Regions from separate parts of the Inquilinus sp. OTU3971 genome, predicted to be linked through region 1. Evidence: predicted binding sites of a transcription regulator. Region 1 holds the regulator's gene; each other region holds the start of a gene.
What was found. Region 1 encodes PhoB, which activates phosphate uptake and scavenging genes when phosphate is short. Its sites were predicted from a motif close to TNTCATAAAACTGTCA; they were not measured.
Positions count from the first base shown of each region.

Region 1 (7,569 bases):
GCGGTCGACCCGACGATCAAGAGCTTCCAGGCCGCGGCCTCGGCCGCCGACTGGGCCAATGCCAAGGGCTACTACGTCATCCTGACCAACGAGCCGGGTGCCGAGAGCTGGCCGATCACCGGCGCCAGCTTCATCCTGATGTACAAGCAGCCGCAGGATCAGGCCGCGTCGGCCACCGCGCTGCAGTTCTTCGCCTGGGCCTACGGCCAGGACAAGCTGGCCGAGGATCTCGACTACGTGCCGATGCCGGATGCGGTTGTCGACATGGTCCACAAGACCTGGGCCGACAGCATCAAGGGCGCCGACGGCAAGCCGGTCTGGACCGCCTCGAAGTGATCGCCGGCAACGGCTGATCGATTGGGCGCCGTGCGAATTTACGCACGGCGCCGCCGGTTTCCAGGGCAAGGTGATCGATGGTGGATGCCACCTATCAGAAGATCGGGCCGCGGATCGACGCGCGGACCGCGCGGCGCCAGCGCGCGACAGACACCGGCTTCCGCCTGGTCACGCTGTTCTTCGCCGTGCTGGTGCTGGCGATCCTCGGCGGGGTGATCCTGTCGCTGATCATCGGCGCCATGCCGGCGCTGCAGACCTTCGGCTTCGGCTTCGTCGCCAACGAGGTCTGGAACCCGGTCACGGAGAAGTTCGGCGCACTGGCGCCGATCTACGGCACGCTGATGACCTCGCTGATCGCCATGGTGATCGGCGTCCCGATCAGCTTCGGCATCGCCATCTTCCTGACCGAGCTGTGCCCTCCGGTGCTGAAGCGGCCGCTCGGCATCGCCATCGAGCTCCTGGCCGGCATCCCCAGCATCATCTACGGCATCTGGGGTTTCTTCGTGCTGGCGCCGATCCTGCAGCAGACGGTGCAGCCCTTCCTGATCCAGACGCTCGGTAAGCTCCCCTGGATCGGCATCTTCTTTGCCGGCCCGCCCTACGGCATCGGCATCTTCACCGCCGGGCTGATCCTGGCGATCATGGTGCTGCCCTTCATCACCTCGATCATGCGCGACGTGTTCGAGACGGTGCCGCCGCTGCTCAAGGAATCGGCCTACGGCCTGGGGGCCACGACCTGGGAGGTGGTGTGGAAGGTGGTGCTGCCCTACAGCCGCGTCGGCGTGGTCGGCGGCGTCATGCTCGGCCTCGGCCGGGCGCTGGGCGAGACCATGGCGGTGACCTTCGTCATCGGCAACGCCCACCGCATCTCGAACTCGATCCTGGCGCCGGGCACCACCATCTCGGCCTCGATCGCCAATGAGTTCACCGAGGCCGTCGGCGACCTCTACACCTCGTCGCTGATCGCGCTGGGCCTCGTGCTCTTCGTCATCACCTTCATCGTCCTGGCGCTGGCCAAGATCCAGCTGCTGCGGCTGCAGCGCAAGACGGGGGGCTAGGACATGCCGGCTTCATCCGCACTCTACGCCCGGCGTCGCGCCGTCAACAAGGCGGCGCTGGCCATCTCGGTCGGTGCCGCCGCCTTCGGCCTGATGTGGCTGGTCTGGATTCTCGCGACGCTGGTGGCCAACGGCCTCTCCGCCATCACGCCGGCCCTGTTCACCGAATCCACCCCGCCGCCTCCGGGCGAGGGGGGCGGCCTGCTGAACGCGATCTTCGGCAGCCTGATCATGACCGTGGTCGGCACGCTGATCGGCACCCCGATCGGCATCCTCGCCGGCACCTATCTGGCCGAGTTCGGCAAGACCAGCAAGCTGGCGGAGGTGATCCGCTTCATCAACGACATCCTGCTCAGCGCGCCTTCGATCGTGATCGGCCTGTTCGTCTACGAGATCATGGTGTCGTCGATGGGCCATTTCTCGGCCTGGGCCGGTGCCGTGGCCCTGTCGATCATCGCCATGCCGGTGGTGATCCGCACCACCGAGGACATGCTGAAGCTGGTGCCGAACACCCTGCGCGAGGCCGCCGCGGCGCTGGGCTCGCCGCAGTGGAAGGTGGTGTTGATGATCTGCTACCGGGCCGCGCGCAACGGCATGATCACCGGCGTGCTGCTGGCGGTGGCCCGGATCAGCGGCGAGACCGCGCCGCTGCTGTTCACCGCCCTGAACAACCAGTTCTGGAGCACGGACATGAACGCGCCGATGGCCAACCTGCCGGTGGTCATCTTCCAGTTCGCGCTCAGCCCTTACGAGGACTGGCAGCGCCTGGCCTGGGGCGGCGCGCTTCTGATCACGGCGACGATCCTTCTTCTCAACATCATCGCCCGGGCGCTCTCCTCGCTCGGCGGCAAGCAGGGCTGACGGTCATGACAGGCAATGGTGCTCAGGTGACGACGCTCGACATGAACATCAATGTCCAGCGTCCGACCGATCTCGGCCGCGATCTGCGCGAGAAGATCTCGGTCCGCAACCTGTCCTTCTTCTACGATGACAACGAGGCGCTGAAGAAGATCAGCCTGCCGCTGTACGAGCGCTGCGTGACCGCCTTCATCGGTCCCTCGGGCTGCGGGAAGTCGACGCTGCTGCGCATCCTGAACCGGATGTACGACCTGTATCCGAAGCAGCGCGCCGCCGGCGAGGTGCTGCTGGACGGCGAGAACATCCTCAGCTCGAAGCAGGATGTGAACCTGCTGCGGGCCCGCGTCGGCATGGTGTTCCAGAAGCCGACGCCGTTCCCGATGTCGATCTACGACAACGTCGCCTTCGGCATCCGGCTGTACGAGAAGCTCGACCAGGCCGAGATGGACAGCCGGATCGAGGCGGCGCTGCGCCGCGCCGCACTGTGGGACGAGGTCAAGGACAAGCTGAAGAAGAGCGGCACCAGCCTGTCCGGCGGCCAGCAGCAGCGCCTGTGCATCGCCCGCACCGTGGCGATGCAGCCCGACGTGCTGCTGCTCGACGAGCCGACCTCGGCGCTCGACCCGATCTCGACCGCTAAGATCGAGGAGCTGATCGACGAGCTGAAGACCGACTACACGATCGCGATCGTCACCCACAACATGCAGCAGGCGGCCCGCGCCGCCGACTTCACCGCCTTCATGTATCTTGGCGAGCTGGTCGAGTTCGGCGAGACGTCGGAGCTGTTCACCAGCCCGAAGAACGAGCGGACGCACAGCTACATCACCGGCCGCTTCGGCTGAGCCGGGGGGCAGAAGGATCAGCGCCATGGCAAACGAACATATCGTCAAGTCCTTCGACCAGGAGCTCGAGGCCCTGCGCCGCACCATCGTGCAGATGGGCGGCCTGGCCGAGAGCCAGCTTGAGCTCGCCATCCAGGCGGTGGTGCGGCGCGACGCCGACCTCGCCGGCCGGGTGATGCGCAGCGACGAGCAGATGGACGCCTACGAGGCCTCGGTCGACGCCGCGGTGGTCCAGATCCTGGCCCTGCGCCAGCCCTTCGCGGCCGATCTGCGCGAGGTGATCTCGGCCCTGCGCATCGCCTCGGATCTCGAGCGGATCGGCGACTACGCCGCCAACATCGCCAAGCGGTCCCTGGCCCTGGCCCAGGTGCCGGTGGTCCGGCCGGTGGCGACGCTGCCGCGCATGGGCCGGATGGTGCAGCAGATCATCAAGGACGTGCTCGACGCCTACACCGAGCGCGACCTGGAGAAGGCGCTGTCGGCCTGGCGCCAGGACGAATCGGTCGACGACCTCTACACCAGCCTGTTCCGCGAGACCCTTACCTACATGATGGAGGATCCGCGCAACATCACCCCCTGCACCCATCTGCTGTTCATCGCCAAGAACATCGAGCGGATCGGCGACCACGCCACCAACATCGCCGAGCTGATCCACTTCCTGCTCACGGGCAAGCCGGTGAAGGACGCGCGGCCGAAGGGCGACTCCTCCTCCTTCACCGTCGTCACCCCCGAGGCCAAGCCGGAGGAGAACGCATGAGGGCCGGCATCCAGCCGCTGGTTCTGGTGGTCGAGGACGAAGTCGACCTCGTCACCCTCCTGACCTACAACCTCGAGCGCGAGGGCTTCCGCGTCCTTGCCGCCTATGACGGCGAGGAGGCGCTGCTGCTGGCCAGCGAACAGCGCCCGGACCTGGTGCTGCTCGACTGGATGCTGCCGCATCTCTCCGGCATCGAGGTCTGCCGCCAGCTGCGCCGCGGCGCCAAGACCCGCGACATCCCGGTGATCATGCTGACCGCGCGGGGCGAGGAGGGGGACCGCGTCCGCGGCCTCGATTCCGGCGCCGACGACTATGTCGCCAAGCCGTTCTCGACGCCGGAGCTGATGGCCCGGATCAAGGCGGTGCTGCGCCGGACCTCGCCGTCCAGCGCCGGCGACATCCTCAGCTACGCCGATCTCAGCATGGATCTCGGCGGCCACCGCGTCCGCCGCGGCAACCGCGACGTGCATCTCGGCCCGACCGAGTTCCGCCTGCTGCGCCACTTCATGCAGCATCCCGGCCGGGTGTTCAGCCGCGAGCAGCTGCTCGACATCGTCTGGGGCCACGACGTCTATGTCGAGCCGCGCACCGTCGACGTCCATATCCGGCGCCTGCGCAAGGCGCTGAACGACGACAGCGAGACCGACCTGATCCGCACCGTCCGCTCCGCCGGCTATTCGCTCGACGTCCAGGCGCAGGCCTGAGCCCGGGAACTCTCAGCAACGACAGACGGTTGTCCCGACGAACGGCACGGAGGTGTGTCGAATGAGCAAGGATTCCTGGCTGTATGTCCGGTTGTGGTTCCGCTCGCCGCTGAAGGTCGCGGCCTGGGCGCCGTCAGGCCCCGCCGTGGCCCGCGCCTTCGCCCGGCACATCGACCCCCGCTGCAGCGACCCGGTGCTCGAGCTCGGCGCCGGCAGCGGCAGCCTGACCGAAGGGCTGCTGGCGACCGGGCTGCCGCCCGAGAAGCTGATCCTGGTCGAGAAGATGCCCGAATTCTGCGCCGTGCTGCGCCAGCGCTTCCCCGGCGTCACGGTGCTGGAGGGCGACGTGGCCGAGATCGGACCGATGCTGGACGCCGCGGGGATCCGCCGGCTGTCGATGGTGGCGTCCAGCCTGCCGATCATCTGGTTCCCGCTCGACCTGCAGCGCCGCATCATCGACGCCGCCTTCGCCCGCATGGGGCGGTCGGGGCGCTTCCTGCAGCTGACCAACCAGATCCTGTCGCCGCTGCCGCGGCGTAAGCTGGGGTTGCAGGGCCGGATGGTCGATTTCGTCTGGCGCAACCTGCCGCCGCTCGGCGCCTGGAGCTACCGCCGCCCCGCCGGCCTGCCCGACGCGGCGTGAGGCTGGTGAGGGCAGCCGCGAATCCAGGAACGGGTTGCCTCTCCCGCTTGCGAGAGAGGTCGGACATCCGAAGGATGTCCGGGTGAGGGGATAGCGGCCGTGTCAAGCTCACAGGCCTCAGCGTGAGCGAGCGCAGGATCCGCCCAGTCCTGAAACGCTGACCCGGGTGTCGAGGCCGAGACGCCCTCACCAGGAGCCGCTTCGCGTCTCCGACCTCTCCCGCAAGCGGGAGAGGCAATCAATTTCGGCTACCCAAAGAAAAAGCCCGCGCCACCCTTCGGCGGCGCGGGCTTTTTCTTGAACAGAGCGTCAGTTGCCCGGGGCGCTCGGCACGAACCAGCCGGTGGGCAGGCCGTTGGCCTGGCGCCGCGGCTCGGCGGCGTCGGCGACCTGCTGGAGCGCCGGGGCGCGCGCGGGCTTGGCCGCCGAGGCGACGCGGACCGGCGGGGCGTCGGGGATCGGCGCCATCCGGGTCGGCGCCACGGCCACGCGGGCGGCAGGGACCGGGGCCGGCGCGACGGCCGCGATCTGTGCCGACGGCGCATCCGGGATCGGGGCCATGCGGATCGGCGCCGGACGGGCGACCGGGGCCGCGGCGGCGACCTGGGTGCTGCCGTCGGGGATCGGGGCCATTCGGACCGGGGCCGGAGCGACCTGGCGCGCCACCGGGGCGGCCGCGGCGACCTGGGTGCTGGCGCCATCCGGGATCGGCTGCATCCGCACCACGCCGGGCTGCTGTACCACGCGGACCGGCGGCAGCGCCGAGGCGGTGCTCGACCCGTCCGGGATCGGCTGCATCGCTGCGACCACGGTGCTGTTCCGGGTCGAGGAGCCATCGGGAATCGGCTGCATCGCGGCGACCACCGTCGTGTTCCGCATCGACGAGCCGTCCGGGATCGGCTGCATCGCCGCCACCACGGTGGTGTTGCGCCGCGAGGATCCGTCGGGGATCGGCGCCATGCGGATCGGCGCCGGCACCTTCTGCTGGATCTGGGCGGCGGCGTATTGGGTCATCCGGTCGCTGCCGCCCTGGCCCGGCATGATGCCGGCGATCTGCGGCGCGATGATGTCCATGTAGCGCTCGGTCTCGCGCGGCAGCGGCCGGCCTTCCTCGACATACTGGCGGTACCGCTCCGGCCCGGCATTGTAGGCGCCGAGGAAGCCGGGATAGCCGTACAGGTCGTACATCTCGCGGATATAGGCGGCGCCGGCCAGGATGTTGTCGCGCGGCTCATAGGCATCCGGGCCCAGGCCGTGGGCGTAGCGCAGCTCGTCATAGGTGCCGGGCATGACTTGCATCAGCCCCATGGCGCCGGCATGGCTGGTGATCGGCTGGCCGCCCTTCCAATGGGTCTGGCCGCCGCTCTCCACATGCATCACCGCGCGGATCCACTCCTCGGGGATGTTGAAGCGGCGCGAGGCGTCGTGGATCTCGGCGCCCCAGGGGCCGCTGGCGACCACCGGTTTGGGCTTCGGCGCCTCGGCGCAGGCGGCAAGCAGCCCCGCGAGCAAGGCCGTGGCCGCAACCGTCCTGGTCCAGCGGAATGTCCCTGGCATCTTCCCCTCCAAGCTCCCCCAAACCCAAAAGCCCAGCGGCATCGCCGCGGGCCCCAAAATTAACGCAGGCCCTCAACGTATACGGACAAGTCGTTCATTCAAAGAGGAAAAACACCAGTCACCCATCCCCCTGGGCAACTGGATCCCTAGGCAGAATGCTGACTGAGAGCGGGCATATCGTCGAGCGAAATCGTCACATGAATGATGCCGGGCTCGTCCGGCACGTCCGCGCGGGCGAATCCGAGCTCTCCGGCCATGCGCAGCATGGTCACGTTCTCCCGCAGCACCTCGCCGAAGATCCGCTTCAGGCCGCGGCCGCGGGCATAGTCGATGATCTCGGTCATCAGCCGGTGGCCGAGGCCCTGGCCCTTGAGGTCGGAGCGCACCATGATGCCGTATTCCGCGGTCTCGCCGTCCGGGTCGGCGATGATGCGCACCGCGCCCAGGATCACCCGCCGCCCGTCCTCCTCGGCCTCGGCCGCCAGCGCCATCTCGCGGTCGTAGTCGAGCTGGGTCAGCCGGGCGGCGAATTCGTGGCTGAAGCTGCGCATGGCGCTGAAGAAGCGCAGCCGCACATCCTCGGGGCTGGACCGCTGCAGCATCTCCTGGATCGCCGGCTCGTCCTCGGGCCGCACCGGCCGCAGCGTGACCTCGCGCCCGTCGCGCAGCGCCAGGTGCTGCACCAGCCGCTGCGGATAGGGCCGGATGGCGAAGCGCGGCGTGCCCGGCGGCAGCGGCGGCTGCACCCGGATCTCGGCGCCGGGCGCCAGCACGCCGCCGGCGCCGGCCAGCAGCGGGTTGATTCGCAGCGCCG
Region 1 covers NZ_JASATH010000079.1:7,331-14,899, reverse strand. Annotated here, with positions in the region: gene pstS (phosphate ABC transporter substrate-binding protein PstS) at 1-336, shown strand, start outside; gene pstC (phosphate ABC transporter permease subunit PstC) at 414-1,394, shown strand; gene pstA (phosphate ABC transporter permease PstA) at 1,398-2,255, shown strand; gene pstB (phosphate ABC transporter ATP-binding protein PstB) at 2,261-3,094, shown strand; gene phoU (phosphate signaling complex protein PhoU) at 3,120-3,851, shown strand; gene phoB (phosphate regulon transcriptional regulator PhoB) at 3,848-4,555, shown strand; gene AAHM41_RS20025 (class I SAM-dependent methyltransferase) at 4,617-5,198, shown strand; gene AAHM41_RS20020 (lytic transglycosylase domain-containing protein) at 5,508-6,755, opposite strand; gene AAHM41_RS20015 (bifunctional acetate--CoA ligase family protein/GNAT family N-acetyltransferase) at 6,902-7,569, opposite strand, start outside.

Region 2 (7,569 bases), on a different contig from region 1:
AGCGCCTCGGCCACCCGCCGCTCGACCTCGGCCCGGGGCCGGCGCCGCATCCGCAAGCCGTAGCCGACATTGCGGGCCACGGTCATGTGCGGGAACAGCGCATAGTCCTGGAACACGGTGTTGAACGGCCGGCGGAAGATCGGCGTGTCGGTGATGTCCGCCCCGTCCAGCAGGATCCGGCCGGTGCTCGGGGCGGTGAAGCCGCCGAGCATCCGCAGGATCGTGGTCTTGCCGGAGCCGGAGGGACCGAGGATGGCCAGGAACTCGCCGTCGCCGATCTCCAGATCGAAGGGCTGCAGCACGGTGACCGCGCCGTAGGATTTGCCGATCCCGGCAAGGCGGATGAGGCTTCGGAATGTCATGTCGGCCCTCGGCCTGGCGCTCAGTTGGCGGGTGTGGCCTTGATCTCGTTCCACAGGTCGATGCGCCTGGAGAAGCTCTCCGGTGCCTGCAGGAACACCAGCCTGTCGGCATAGGTCAGACCGATCGCCTGGTTGGCGTCGGCATCGGTGGTGTTGCCGTAGCCGGTCTTCTCGCTGATATAGGTGCCGACTTGTCTGTCCAGCATGGTGTCGATCCAGGCCTGGGCCAAAGCGGTGTCGCGCGCGCCGGCGCTGATCGCCCAGCAGTCGATCCAGCCGATCGCCCCTTCCTTCGGGATGGTCAGCGCCGCGTCGATGCCCTTCTTCTGCAGCTGCGGCACCTGCGGCTCGCCCATCGACATCATCAGGTCGACGCCGCCCTGGGCGAAGATGCTGACCCCGTCGTCGAAGCCGGCGTAGTAGGACAGCACGGTGCGCTTCTGGTCGATCAGCTTGGCCTTGATCGCGGCGAACTGGTCGTCGGTCAGGTTGAACGGGTCCTTGACGCCCAGCGCCAGCGCCGTGGTGACGATGGCGTTGTTGGCGTCGTCCATCGCCAGCACCCGGCCGGCATATTTGTCGTCCCACAGCACCGACCAGCTGTCCGGCGGAGTGGGGAAGGCCTTCTTGTCGTAGATCAGCGGGATCGAGCCCCAGGCGAAGGGCACGGCGTAGGCCTTGCCGTCGAATACGATGGCCGGGACGTCGCGGAAGGCCGGCAGCAGGTTGGTGGCGTTCGGGATCTTCGACAGATCCACCGGCTGGACCAGCTTCTCCTGCACCAGCCGCTTGTAGGACGAGGTCTCGATGGCGATGACGTCGTAATCCTCGCCCTTGGTTGCCGTCATCTTGGCGAAGATCTCGTCGACGCTGCCGGTGTAGGTGATCTTGGCCTTGCCGCCGGTCTTCTCCTCGAACGCCTTGACCCAAGGCTCGTCGGCATAGCCCTCCCAGGTCAGCACCCGCAGCTCCTTCTCCGCCGCCGCGGCGGGCAGGGCCGCGCCCAGCGCCGCCAGGATGCAGGCGCCCATGACGAACTCACGCCGTCTCACCATCTCAGCCTCCTGTTTTCTGTCTTATCGTTGTTCAGACCACCGGCCCGCCCAGCGGCCGGTCCGGGTCGGCATAGTCCACCGGTGTGCGGTGCCAGCCGGCCGCGTGCTTGTCCCAGTACAGCGCCTTCAGCCGGGTGCTGACCGGTCCCGGCCGGTCGTTGCCCATGACGTGGCCGTCGACGCGCGACACCGGCATGACGCCGCCGGCGGTGGTGGTGCAGAACATCTCGTCGGCCTGCAGCAGGTCCTCGTGCCGCAGCGGCGCGATCCGGGCCGGCACGCCGATCTCTTCGCACAGCTCCAGCACCGAGCGGCGGGTGATGCCCTCCAGCGACCCGCGGTCCGGCGTCAGCACCTGGCCGTCGCGGACCACGAAGACGTTGAAGCCCGGCCCCTCGGTGACGAAGCCCTCGGCGTCCAGCAGCACGGCCGTGTCGGCGCCGCGGTCATGCGCTTCCAGCAGGCCGCGGGTCAGGTCGCCCCACTGGTAGTTCTTGATCGTCGGGTCGACCGAGGCAGGGGCGACGCGCGGGGTCGAGGCGACATGCAGATGCGCCCCGCGCTCCTGCACCGCCTGCGGGATCACGTCGATCCAGGGAATGGCATAGGCGACGAAGCTATTGTCGCAATCGGCCGGCCGGCGCGACCCGAAGACCCGCGGCCGGCCGCGGGTGCAGATCATCGCCACATACGCGTCGCGCAGCCCGGCCAGGGCGACGCAGCGGGCCAGGATCGCCGCGATTTCAGCCCGGTCATGCGGCGGCGCCAGCCGCATCCCGGCCAGCGACCGCTCGAACCGGTCCAGGTGATCGCCCAGGCGGAAGAAGTCGCCATCACGCACATGCACCACGTCATAGGTGACGTCGGACCGGGTGAAGCCCCAGTCCAGCACCGAGATCTTCGCCTCGGCGATCGGCACATAGGCCCCGCCGACGAAGGCCGCCCCGGCCGAGTAGTCCTGCTGGCTTGCGGTCATGCACCGTCCCCGTCTGCGCGGCCCTGCGGCCGGTCCCCAATGTTCTTCGGATTGTCTGCAGGATGCGCAACGAATCTCTCATTAGCAATAGAAATTTCGTATACGAATTTTCAATTGATCTTTGGAAACCGGCGACACATCCTCTGTCGCAGTTGCCAAGCCCCCGCAAAGGGCGGGCGTCAGACGACCAAACAGGGATGCACATGCTTTCAGCGACGGACACGGCCGGGCTCGGCCCGACGCGCCTCAAGGTCACGCGGCTCAGCCTCGGCACCGCGCCGCTCGGCGGGCTCTACGCGCCGGTGGAGGAGGGGCAGGCCGGCGGCACGATCGCCCGGGCCTGGGCGCTGGGGTTGCGCTTCTTCGACACCGCGCCGCAATACGGCAACGGCCTGTCGGAGCGGCGGCTGGGCCGGTTCCTGGCCGGCAAGCCGCGCGACAGCTACGTGCTGGCCACCAAGGTCGGCCGGCTGCTGCGCGTGCCGCCGCAGGCCGAGGCGCAGGAGGACGCGTTCTACAAGGGCACCCCGCCGGAACGGCCCGTGTTCGACTTCTCCTATGACGGGGTGATGCGGTCGCTGGAGGAAAGCCTGGAGCGGCTGGGGCTGGACCGGGTCGATGTGCTGCACATCCACGATCCGGACGACCATTACGACGCCGCCATCTTCGGCGCCTATCGCGCCCTCGACCGGCTGCGCGCCGACGGCGTGATCGGCGCGGTCGGCGCCGGCATGAATCAGGCCGAGATGCTGGCCCGCTTCGCCCGCGACGGCGTGTTCGACTGCTTCCTGCTGGCCGGCCGCTACACGCTGCTGGAGCAGAACTCGCTCGACGATTTCATGCCGCTGTGCGAGGCGCGCGGCATCGGCGTGATCATCGGCGGCGTCTACAACAGCGGCATCCTGGCCAACCCGAATGCCGGCGCCAAGTTCAACTACCAGGATGCGGACCCGGCGCTGATCGCCCAGGCCCAGGCGCTGGACGCGGTGTGCCGGCGCCATGGCGTGCCGCTGAAGGCCGCGGCGATCCAGTTCCCGACGGCGCATCCGGCTGTGTCCTCGATCCTGACCGGCGCCCGCACGTCGGCCGAGCTGGAGGAGAACGAGGCCCTGTTCCGCCACCCGATCCCGGCCGATCTGTGGGCCGAGCTGCGCGCCGAAGGGCTGATCGCCCCGGCCGCGCCGACCCCGTGATCCCCGTCCTGCCTCGCCATCACCAACACGAAGGACCCGCGCCATGCTGATCGGCATCGACCCCATTCTCGGCCCCGACATCCTGCACGGCCTGCGGGCGATGGGGCATGGCGACGAGGTCGTCATCGCCGATGGCAGCTTCCCGGCCGAGACCGTGGCCCGGCGCCTGGTGCGGATGGAGGCGGCGGACCTGCGGCGCATGCTGGGCGCCGTGCTCAGCGTGCTGCCGATCGACGAGTCCGAGCCCGACCCGGTGATGGGAATGGAGGTGATCGGCAACCCGGCCGAGGTGATGCCGGCGCACACCCTGATCCGCGAAGCGCTGGGCCGGGTCGCCGGCAACCACCGGCTGACGCTGCTGGAGCGTTTCGCCTTCTACGACCGGGCGAAGCAGGCCTCGCTGGTGATCGCCACCGGCGAACGGCTGTTCTACGGCAACGTCATCATCCGCAAGGGCACCGTGGCGGCGTAGGTTAGCAAGCCCAAGCATGCTCGATACGGCCGGAACTGGCGCGCCTCGGCTTGGCGGCGCGGGCGGCATTGGGTGGATTGCTGCCATCACTACGTGCCTTACCCTTGAGTCAACATATTCAGACCCACAAATGTCATTCTGCATTCTCCTCTACGCGATCCTGCAGCGCTCGACGCATTCGTGGAGCGTTGTCTTTGCGATTGGGTAGCTTGGATAGCCATTATTGGTGACAGCGCAGCACTCATTGAGGAGATCATCGATGAAATTGTCGTCAGACAGGTGATGATCCCGAGCGCTTCATTCTGACATCATCACACTTAACCCAGGAACTCGTCAGAACGGTCTCTCTGCTGACTCAGGATGGCACTCCAGAGTCAGACAACTCCGCTTGTAGCACATGGCTACTGTCGCCTATGAGCCGAAGGTGGACGCGTCCGCTTTGGGGAGCCAAATACGGTGTCAGGTTTCGGAAACCTTTCCCAGGCTTTAGGTCGGCGCGGAAGGGCGGTTCCCGGCCAGTTCGGCCTGCGTCCGGTTTGGAGAAGCCACGTCGATGACCGGAGATGGCGCTCTCCAGAAGCGCGATCGCCGAGCCGACGACGGCAGGGGCATCTGGGTCACGACCGGCAAGATCGTTGGAATAATCTGTCTGTTTCATGAAGGCCCTCTCGGGATTACCTCAGCTCACGCGAGCGGAGCGGCACGAGGCCTGAGCACATCCACAATCACCCAATGTCCCGAATTCGTCATCCCCATGACGACTGCGAGCCGGACGGCGCGAGCACTCTGGTCCTAGGGTCGACACCTTCTGCAATCTCCGCCACCTAGGAGACCCGCCTTGCTCTCGACGGCCGCATGACCGGCGCGCTGATACTCCTGACTCTCGCCGGCTATGTAGCGCTCCTGCTGTGGGGCGTGCACATGGTCTCGACCGGGGTGATGCGGGCCTTCGGCTCGGATCTGCGCCGGGTGCTGGGCCGGAGCCTGCGCTACCGCCTCAACGCCTTCCTAGTTGGGCTCGGGGTGACCGCCGCGCTTCAGAGCAGCACCGCCACCGGGCTGATGGCGACGTCGTTCGTCGCCTCCGGCGTGATCGGCCTGGCTCCGGCGCTTGGGGTGATGCTCGGCGCCAATGTCGGCACCACCCTGATCGTGCAGGTCCTGTCCTTCAAGATCGCCCTGGTCGCGCCGATCCTGATCCTGGTTGGCGTCATCGCCTTCAAGCATGGCGGACGCACTCGGACCAGGGATCTCGGCCGCGTCTGGATCGGCTTCGGCCTGATCCTCCTGGCCCTGCATCTGCTAGTGGTGACGATCGAGCCGGCGGCTCAGGTGCCCGCGTTGCGCGCGGTGTTCGGCGTGGTCGCCTCGGCTCCGGTCGTCGGCGTGCTGATCGCGGCCGTCCTGGCCTGGGCGGCGCACTCCTCTGTCGCCGTCGTCCTCCTGATCATGTCCCTGGCCGGTGCCGGGGTGGTCTCGCCGACTGCCGTGGTCACGCTCGTGCTCGGCGCCAATCTCGGCAGCGCCATCAACCCGGTGCTGGAGGGGGCGGGCAGCGGCAGCCCGGCCGCCCGGCGGCTTCCGGTCGGCAACCTCTTGACCCGCGTCGTCGGTGCCGTCATCGCGTTGCCGCTGGTAACTCCGATCGTCGAACTGCTGCTCCGGCTCGAAGCCGACCCGGCGCGTCTGGCCGCCAATGTCCACACCGCCTTCAATCTCGTGCTCGCCATTCCCTTCTTCATCGCTCTGCCGGCGGCGGCAACGCTGCTGGAATGGCTGCTGCCCGACCGGCCGGAGAACCTTCAGGACCCGGGCGCGCCGCTCCATCTCGACGACGGCGCCCTCTCCGACCCGCACCTCGCCTTGGCCAACGCCGCCCGCGAGACGCTGCGCATGGCCGACATTGTCGAGGGCATGTTGCGCGGGGTGGTCGACGCCTTTCAGGCCGACGACCGCAGGCGCGTCGCCGAGATCAGCCGCATGGACGACGGCGTCGACGGCCTGCACCGCGCGATCAAGCTGTATCTGACGAGGATCAGCCGCGACGGCTTCGATGACGAGGCCGGCCGCCGCTATTCCGACGTGCTCAGCTTCGCCATCAACCTCGAGCACATCGGCGACATCATCGACAAGAACCTGATGGAGCTGGCGGCCAAGAGGGTGCGGTTCCGCCTGGCCTTCTCGGCCGAGGGCACTGAGGAGATCCGCGCCATGTGCGAGAGGCTGCTGGCGAACCTGAAGCTCGCCGTCGCCGTATTCATGACCGGCGATGCCCGCGCGGCAGCCAGGCTGATCGCCGAGAAGGAGGTGTTCCGCGAGCTCGAACGCCACGCAACCGAGACGCACTTCCTCCGGCTGCGCGAGGGCCGTCTCGAAAGCATCGAGACCAGCTCGTTGCATCTCGACATCCTGCGCGACACCAGGCGCATCAACTCCCACATCACCGCCGTCGGGTACCCGGCGCTCGATGCCGCCAACGGTGCCCGCCCGATGTCGGTGCAGGAGCGGTCATCTGGCTGGGCCGAGGCGGCGCTTGACGGCGGCGGCTAGCGCAAGCGGCCGCTGGCATATCCGCGAAGGGCAGGGCGCCAAAATGGCACCGGGTCCGGCGCCCATGGCGCCATGAAAAAGGATGTGCAGACAAAGACTTAGGCGCCGGTGTGTGCCGGCGCTTTATCTTGCCCTACCGCGGCCTCTCCCGCCGCCAACCGCCTCACGCCCGCCTACCTACGATTCCTCGAATCCAATCTATCGGTCGCCAGGCGCCAGAAACTGGAGAGCGGCCGGTCCGATCGACCGCTCTCCGAGGCCTCGTTCCGACCTCTCAAGCGCCGTTTCGGAACGCGAATTCGGCGCTCGAAAGGTCGTCGAATTCATTCATGACGAGCATCATCTGAAGCCTCCGGGAGCGGTCGACAACGCAGGTCGCGACGCGATATCGGCCGCGGAAAACGCTCAGGATCCGCACGAGATCGGAGCCCTCGAACTCGTCGTCGTCGAAGCTCTCATAGGCCCCGAGATCGCGTTCGGCGATGCGTCCGTCCCAGACGAATTCGCCCAGCTCGGCCTCGGCGAACCGCTCGACGACGGCATCGAGCCCGTCCCGTCCGAACTCGGTTTCGAGATCGCGGACGAGTTGGGGGAAGCGGTCGAACGCGGCATGCGGATGGTCGAAATTGCACATCGGTTCCTCCATCGTTGAGCCGTCCTCCTCGTCGAGGACATCTCTCAGGAGCAGCCGGCGGAGGCTCCGTCAGGGACGCCGAAGGCGCCGCGGAGCGGGGCGCGGGGGAGCCGAGATGCGGAGCATCTCGGGGGGACCGCGCATCCTTGACGGAGGCTTCGCTTCCGGCTGACGGATCGCCGCAGTTATCACCTGCAACTCCTGAGCACCGAGCGCACGGCGATGGCGGCGATCTCCTGGACCTATCCCGCGGCCGAGCTCCTCGCGCTCGAGGCGCGCAACCGCCGCGCCGAGGCCGCGGCGCCGGTGGATGCCGGGCTCTCGCTC
Region 2 covers NZ_JASATH010000224.1:1,061-8,629, reverse strand. Annotated here, with positions in the region: gene AAHM41_RS35030 (ABC transporter ATP-binding protein) at 1-362, opposite strand, end outside; gene AAHM41_RS35025 (ABC transporter substrate-binding protein) at 383-1,417, opposite strand; gene AAHM41_RS35020 (aminotransferase class IV) at 1,449-2,393, opposite strand; gene AAHM41_RS35015 (aldo/keto reductase) at 2,597-3,586, shown strand; gene AAHM41_RS35010 (RbsD/FucU family protein) at 3,630-4,058, shown strand; gene AAHM41_RS35005 (Na/Pi cotransporter family protein) at 4,914-6,608, shown strand; gene AAHM41_RS35000 (hypothetical protein) at 6,883-7,242, opposite strand; gene AAHM41_RS34995 (TrbG/VirB9 family P-type conjugative transfer protein) at 7,411-7,569, shown strand, end outside.
Region 2: AAHM41_RS35005 (Na/Pi cotransporter family protein) is a predicted target of PhoB. The motif match lies at 4,705-4,720, and genes of this name have one in related genera.

Region 3 (7,569 bases), on a different contig from region 1:
GTTCTTCCTCGGGCTGCTGCTGCTCGGCCTCGACCTGGCGCTGCGGCCGCTGCTGTGATCGGCCCCTACTCCTTGGCGACGCAGCCGTCGCCGGCATAGGCGTAGCTGGCGACGCGGTTGGCGGCGTCGAAGTAGAAGGTGGTCAGGCAGCGCCGGTCGACCGCATAGGGCGGCACATACTGGTCGACATAGACCGTCCGCGTCTCGGTGTAGCGGCGCTTGTCGCCGTCATCGTCGCGATAGGTGCCGCGCACGAAGGCGGTCTGCGGCCGGCTGGTGATGTAGCCGCCGCCGGTCTGCACCCAGGACAGGTTGAACTGGGCATAGCGCCGCCCGTCCTCGGTCCGGCCCTCATAGATCGGCGGGCCGTAGCGCACGATCAGCTGGTCCTTCGGCTGGCCTTTCAGCTGGTCCAGCCCCTTGCGGAACCCGGCCTCGGTGGCGCAGGCGGCGAGCAGCGCGGCGCCGGCCAGGAGCATCTTCAAGGTGCGGAAGCGCGCGGTCATTCTGGTCTCTGCAGTCGGTGTCGGCCCATCGCACCACCCCGGCATGGCAGGACGGTGCCAAAGGCGCCCGGGGTCACAACGGCAAATTGTCGTGCTTCTTCCAGGGGTTCTCCAGCGTCTTGCCGGCCAGCATCGCCAGCGCCTTGCAGATCCGCCGGCGGGTGTTGTGCGGCATGATCACGTCGTCGACATAGCCGCGCGCCGCGGCGACGAAGGGGTTGGCGAATTTCTCGCGGTACTCCTCGGTCCGCGCCGCGATCTTCTCGGCGTCGCCGAGATCGGCGCGGAAGATGATCTCGACCGCGCCCTTCGGGCCCATCACAGCGATCTCGGCCGTCGGCCAGGCGTAGTTGACGTCGCCGCGCAGATGCTTGGACGCCATGACGTCATAGGCCCCGCCATAGGCCTTGCGGGTGATCACCGTGACCTTCGGCACCGTCGCCTCGGCATAGGCGAACAACAGCTTGGCGCCGTGCTTGATGATGCCGCCATATTCCTGGCTGGTGCCGGGCAGGAAGCCGGGCACGTCGACGAAGGTGACGATCGGGATGTTGAAGGCGTCGCAGAAGCGGACGAAGCGCGCCGCCTTGCGGCTGGAATCGATGTCCAGGCAGCCGGCCAGCACCATCGGCTGGTTGGCGACGATGCCGACGGTGCGGCCCTGCATCCGCGCCAGGCCGATGATGATGTTGCCGGCGAAGGCCGGCTGCAGCTCGAAGAAATCGCCCTCGTCCACCACCTTCCCGATCAGCTCCTTCATGTCGTAGGGCTTGTTCGGGTTGGCCGGGATCAGGGTGTCGAGCGACATCTCCGGCCGGTCGGCCGGGTCCCCGGTCGGGCGGATCGGCGCCGGGGCGCGGTTCGAGGACGGCAGGAAGCCGACGAAGTCGCGCAGCCGCAGCAGCGCCTCGACATCGTCCTCGAAAGCCAGGTCGGCGACGCCGGATCTGGTGGTGTGGGTGACGGCGCCGCCGAGATCCTCGGCCGTCACCACCTCATGCGTCACCGTCTTCACCACGTCCGGGCCGGTGACGAACATGTAGGAGCTGTCCTTCACCATGAAGATGAAGTCGGTCATCGCCGGGGAATAGACCGCGCCGCCGGCGCAAGGGCCCATGATCAGCGAGATCTGCGGCACCACGCCCGAGGCCAGGACGTTGCGCTGGAACACCTCGGCATAGCCGCCGAGCGAGGCCACGCCCTCCTGGATCCGGGCGCCCCCCGAATCGTTCAGGCCGATCACCGGCGCGCCGACCTTCATCGCCTGGTCCATGACCTTGCAGATCTTCTCGGCATGCGCCTCGGACAGCGAGCCGCCGAACACCGTGAAGTCCTGGCTGAAGACGAAGACCAGCTTGCCGTCGACCGTGCCGAAGCCGGTGACCACGCCGTCGCCCGGCACCTTCTGCTCGGCCATGCCGAAATCCGGCGAGCGGTGCTCGACGAACATGTCCCATTCCTCGAAGGAGCCGGGGTCGAGGAAGACGTCGAGCCGCTCGCGCGCCGTCAGCTTGCCCTTGGCATGCTGGGCCTCGATGCGCTTGTTGCCGCCGCCGAGGCGCGCCGCCGCGCGCTTCTTCTCGAGCACCTCAAGGATCTCGCGCATTCTCCCCCCGCGGATATCCGCAACGCGTCATCCGCCTGCAATAGCACGAGGCGGAGGGCTGGGCGAGATCAGGGCTTGTCAGCCGCTAGGCCTTGGGTCCTGATATCGTCTGACATTCCCGCGAGGACCAGCCATGAAGATCGACCCGATGATCGCCGGCTTCGCCGACGAGCTGACCGAATGGCGTCGGGATATCCACGCCCATCCCGAGCTGGGCTTCGAGGAGCACCGCACCAGCGCCCTGGTGGCGGAGCGGCTGCGCGCCTTTGGCTGCGAAGTGGCGACCGGGATCGGGCAGACCGGCGTGGTCGGCACGCTGCGGGTCGGCAACAACCCGCGGGCCATCGCGCTGCGCGCCGACATGGACGCGCTGCCGATGCAGGAGGCGAACGGCTTCGGCCACCGGTCGCAGAACGCCGGCGCCATGCATGCCTGCGGCCATGACGGCCACACCACCATGCTGCTGGGCGCGGCGCGCTACCTGGCCGCCACCCGGAACTTCGACGGCACGGTGCACTTCATCTTCCAACCGGCCGAGGAGGGCCGCGGCGGGGCACAGGCGATGATCGCCGACGGGCTGTTCGACCAGTTCCCCTGCGAGGCGGTGTTCGGCATGCACAACTTCCACACGCTGGACGCCGGCCGGGTCATGGTCCGCCCCGGCCCGACGATGTCCGGCGGCGGCATCTTCGACATCGAAATCGCCGGCCGCGGTGCCCACGGCGCGCTGCCGGAGACGGGAGTCGACCCGGTGCTGATCGCGGCCCATGTGGTGACCGCGTTGCAGAGCGTGGTCGCCCGCAACGTCGCCGCCCTCGATTCCGCCGTGGTCAGCGTCACCCAGATCCATGCCGGCGACGCCTACAATGTGATCCCCGACACCGCCGTGCTGCGCGGCACCTTCCGCGCGCTGCGGATGGAGGTGCTGGAGGCGCTGAAGGCGCGGATCGAGGCGATCGCCCGCGACGTCGCCGCCGCCTTCGGCGGCCGGGCCGAGCCGAAGGTACAGATCAAGGTCATCCCGGTGATCAACGATGCCGCCGAGACGGCCTGGGTCGCCGAGGCCGCCGCGGACGCGCTGGGCGCCGACGCGGTCGACGGCAACGGCGCCATCGTCATGGCGTCGGAGGATTTCGCCTACATGCTGGCGGAGAAGCCTGGCGCCTTCCTGTTCATCGGCAATGGCCGCGGCAGCGTGCCGGTGCACAACCCGCATTACGACTTCAACGACGAGATCCTGCCGGTCGGCGCCACGCTGTGGTCGCGGCTGGTGGAGACCCGGCTGAAGCAGGCGGGGTGAGCATCACCGGCCGTCGCCGCCGGTGTCGCCATGCGAGGCGCGGATCCGCAGGATCTGCACCTCGGTCGGCAGCTCGATCAGGAACTCCGCGTCCCGGTCCAGATGGTGGATGCGGGTCGGGTCGCCGCCGGTGAAGCTCGCCATCGCCTCGACGCTCTCCCAGTAGGAGATGGTGACGAACTCGGTCTCGTCGCCGCGATCCTCGCGCAGGCACTGGACGCCCATGGCCTTCTCGATCAGAGGCTTGATCCCGACCTCGTAATTATAGGCCTCGTATTCGTCGGCCCGTGCCCGCACAGTGCGGCCGCGCCAGATCCGGGCGATCGCAGGTCGCCTGGCTTCGCTGGTCATCGTGTCGCTCCTCGCTTGCCGTGCGCCTCAGCCCTTCAGATAGGTCGCGCGGCCGGAGCCTCCAGTCAGCCCGCCGCCAGCGCGACCAGCCGGGCCGCCGCCTGCAGCTCGGCCCGCAGCGCCGCGCGCCGGGCCGTGGCCTCGGCATCCTCGCCCCAGCGCTCGATCTGGAAGCTGGCGTCGAGCTCGGCCAGCTCGAAGGCTTCGTCGGCGTCGATCCGGCCGGCCAGCAGGGCCAGGCCGAGCACCAGCGATCCGGTCAGCGCCGTCGCCTGGTGCAGCGCCGTCAGCCGCCAGTCGTCCTGCGCCGCCACCGCCGCGCGCAGCGCCGCCAGGCTGGCATCCGGCTGCGCCTGGTGAAGGATGCCGGAGGTCACGGCCAGCGGCGCGTCATGCGCGGTCATCGCCCAGTCGAGCAGCGGCTGCCAGGCGGCCGCCTGCCGCTCGACCAGCGCCGCCGGCGCCTCGGCCCGGTAGCACAGCAGGTCGGTGCCGCCATAGGGGGCGATGGTGTCGATGATCAGCGCCCGATTCGGCGCCACCTTGTCGATCGCCGTCGCCGCCAGCTGCATCAGCGGCATGGCGGACGGCACCACGGTGTCGGCCTGCGCCTCCCACTCCGCCGCCACCGCCTCGGCCAAGGCGCGGCTGGGCAGGACGAGATCGGCCTTGGCCGGGCTCTTGATCGGCTTGCCGTCGAGGACGACGCCGAACCCGTCGCCGGCCGGCACCACACCCACAGTCTTGTAGAAGCGCTTCATCATACCGGCCCTCTCTCCGCCCGCGCCGATATCGGCAATCGCGGCCGCAGATGCAACCCGGATCGGAGACACCTTCCGTCGGAGCGGCCGGAATGCTACCGCGGTGCCACGATGCAGCTCGACCTGACCAACACCTCGATCATCCTCGCCGCCGCCCTGGCGGTGGTCGCGGCCATGCTGGTGATGGACCGTCGCCGCCCGCCGCCGGGCGAGGTGCGGCTGTTCCCGGTGATCCCGGTGATGATGGTGGCGGCGCTGGTCGTGATCCTGATGCTGGCGCATCTGGTCTCGCTGCTCACCGGCCACCCGTTCCAGGGCCGCGGCGGGTTCTGATCCGCCGCGGCCCCGGGACACGGCTACTGCCCGTTCCAGGGCGTCAGCGCCTCGATCTTCAGCTTGCGCTGCTCCGCCGCCGGCAGCTTGTAGTCGCTCTTGTACGGCGCCGATTCGAAGGAGCCGTAGGTTGGGTTGGCGATCGCGATCCAGTCGCGGCCCCAATGGTCCTTGGCCGCCTTGAACGCCGTCTGCCGCTCCGCCAGCGTGCCTTTGTAGGCGTCGCTGAAATCGCCGAAATTGTCGCCGACCAGCAGCAGGATCCGGTAGTCCTTGGCGATCACGGCACGGCGCGTGCCCTTGGCCGAGCCCCAGTCCGACTGCTCCTTGGCGCTGAGGAAGGTGTCGACATTGTCGCCCATCGGGAAGCCGAGCGCCTTCATGTGCTCGACCGTCGGCCCCTCCTCCTCCTTGGTGCGGTTGGTGACGTAGAACACCTTCACGCCCTTGGAGGCGGCGTATTGGGTGAACTCGACCGCGCCGGGAATCGCGGTGTCGATCTTGGCATTGACGTATTGCGTCCAGGTCTTCGGGTTGAAGCCCAAGCCCTCGACCACGTTGCGGGCCTGGTAGGGCGAGGTGTTCAGGAGCGTGTCGTCGACGTCCAGCACCACCGCCGGCGGGAAAGCCTTGAAGTCGCCGGTCTGCTCCGCCGGCGCCGCGGTGCGGGACGGGTCGGCCAGCGCCTCGTCCAGCCGGATGCGGGCCAGCGCATAGGCGCCGATCGCATTGGCCTGCGCCTCGACCGAGGTCTGGTCCCACAGCACCGCGTTGAGATTGTCGTCCGGGCCAGGCCCCTGCTGCGCCTGGGCCGCTCCCGCCGCCACCATCATCGCCAGGGCCGAAGCCCATCCATACCGCATCATTCGAAGCCTCCATTTGTTACAATTTCGTGACAGTATTTGAGCAGGCCCGGACCGCGCGCGGCAACCCCCGTTCAGGCCGCGTATCGCGCACCGCCGTGCCGTGTTAGGAGTGCGGAGCGCGACGAAGGGGAGGACCGATGTACACGCTCTACGCCCAGCCCGGCACCGGCTCGACGCTCAGCGAGATCATGCTGACCCTCGCCGGCGTGCCCTACGCGATCAAGTCGGTCGACATCTTCGACAACCCGGCCGATCGCGAGATGCTGCAGCGCCTGAACCCGCTGACCCAGGTGCCGGTGCTGGTCCTGCCCGACGGCACGGTGATGACCGAGAGCGGCGCGATCACCCTGCATCTCGCCGACGTCGCCCCCGACGCCGGCCTGGCCCCGCCGGCCGGCCACCCGGACCGCCCCGCCTTCCTGCGCCGTCTGGTGTTCATCGTCGCCGCGCTGTACCCGACCTGGGCCTATGGCGACGATCCCGGCCGCTGGGTCACCGGCGACCAGGCCAAGGCCGAGCTGCGCAATTCGACCGACGAGCACCGCAAGCTGCTGTGGCAGCAGATGGAGGCGGCGGCGGGCAGCCCCTGGTTCCTCGGCGACACCCGCTCCGCCATCGACGTCTATGTCGCAGTGATGAACCGTTGGCGGCCGCGCAGCGAGTGGTTCGCCGCCGAATGCCCGAAGCTGTCGGCGATCGCCGGGCGGCTGCGCGCCGAGCCGGGCCTGGCCGAGGTGTGGCAACGAAACGAAGGCTGAACCGTTCCTGACCCGATCCCGACCTGACCAGCGAGGGCCATGACGTGAAGAAGCTGATCAACAATCCGCGCCATGTCCTGCGCGAGATGCTGGAAGGGTTCGTCGACCTGCATTCCGGCCTGGCCCTGCTGGAGGAGGAGGCCGTGGTGGTCCGCGCCGACCTGCCGGTGCCGGCCTCGCGCCCGATCGCGCTGTTGTCCGGCGGCGGCAGCGGGCACGAGCCGGCCCATGCCGGCTATGTCGGCCCCGGCATGCTGGCCGGCGCCGTCGCCGGCGACGTCTTCACCTCGCCCAGCGTCGACGCCGTGCTGGCCGGCATCCGCGCCGCCGCCGGGCCCTTGGGCGCGGTGCTGGTGGTCAAGAACTACACCGGCGACCGGCTGAATTTCGGCCTCGCCGCCGAGCTGGCGCAGGACGAGGGCATCCCGGTCGAGATCGTGGTGGTGGCCGACGACGTGGCGCTGCGCGACACGGTCGAGCCGGCGCGCCGCCGCGGCATCGCCGGCACCGTGCTGATCCACAAGCTGGCCGGCGCCGCGATCGCCGCCGGCAGGACGCTGACGGAGGTCGCCGCCCTCGCCCGCGCCGCCGCCGCCGATCTCGGCACCATGGGCGTGGCGCTGGGCGCCTGCACCGTGCCGACCGCCGGCAAGCCCGGCTTCACCCTGGGCGACAGCGAGATCGAGCTGGGCCTGGGCATCCATGGCGAGGCCGGGGTGCGGCGCGGGCCGCTGCAGCCGGCCGACGAGCTGGTGGCCGAGATGCTGCAGGCGATCGTGTCCGACCGCGGCCTCGCCCCCGGCGACCGGGTGGCGCTGCTGGTCAACGGCCTGGGCGCCACGCCGCCGATGGAGCTGTCGATCGTCGCCCGCGCCGCCCTGACCGATCTGGCGGTGCGGGGCATCGCGGTGGACCGGGCCTGGGCCGGCAACTTCCTGACCGCGCTGGACATGCCCGGCTGCTCGCTGAGCCTGCTGAAGCTGGACGACGAGCGGATCGCGCTCTTGGACGCGCCGGCGCAGGCCCCGGCCTGGCCGGGCGGCGGCCGGATCGGGCCGAAGCGGCGGATCCACGCGCCGGAGCCGGCG
Region 3 covers NZ_JASATH010000208.1:3,448-11,016, forward strand. Annotated here, with positions in the region: gene AAHM41_RS33970 (sulfite exporter TauE/SafE family protein) at 1-58, shown strand, start outside; gene AAHM41_RS33975 (hypothetical protein) at 66-506, opposite strand; gene AAHM41_RS33980 (acyl-CoA carboxylase subunit beta) at 580-2,112, opposite strand; gene AAHM41_RS33985 (M20 aminoacylase family protein) at 2,246-3,412, shown strand; gene AAHM41_RS33990 (antibiotic biosynthesis monooxygenase family protein) at 3,416-3,763, opposite strand; gene AAHM41_RS33995 (ATP12 family chaperone protein) at 3,829-4,527, opposite strand; gene AAHM41_RS34000 (hypothetical protein) at 4,636-4,857, shown strand; gene AAHM41_RS34005 (5'-nucleotidase, lipoprotein e(P4) family) at 4,881-5,723, opposite strand; gene AAHM41_RS34010 (glutathione S-transferase family protein) at 5,861-6,481, shown strand; gene AAHM41_RS34015 (dihydroxyacetone kinase family protein) at 6,526-7,569, shown strand, end outside.
Region 3: AAHM41_RS34005 (5'-nucleotidase, lipoprotein e(P4) family) is a predicted target of PhoB. The motif match lies at 5,740-5,755, and genes of this name have one in related genera.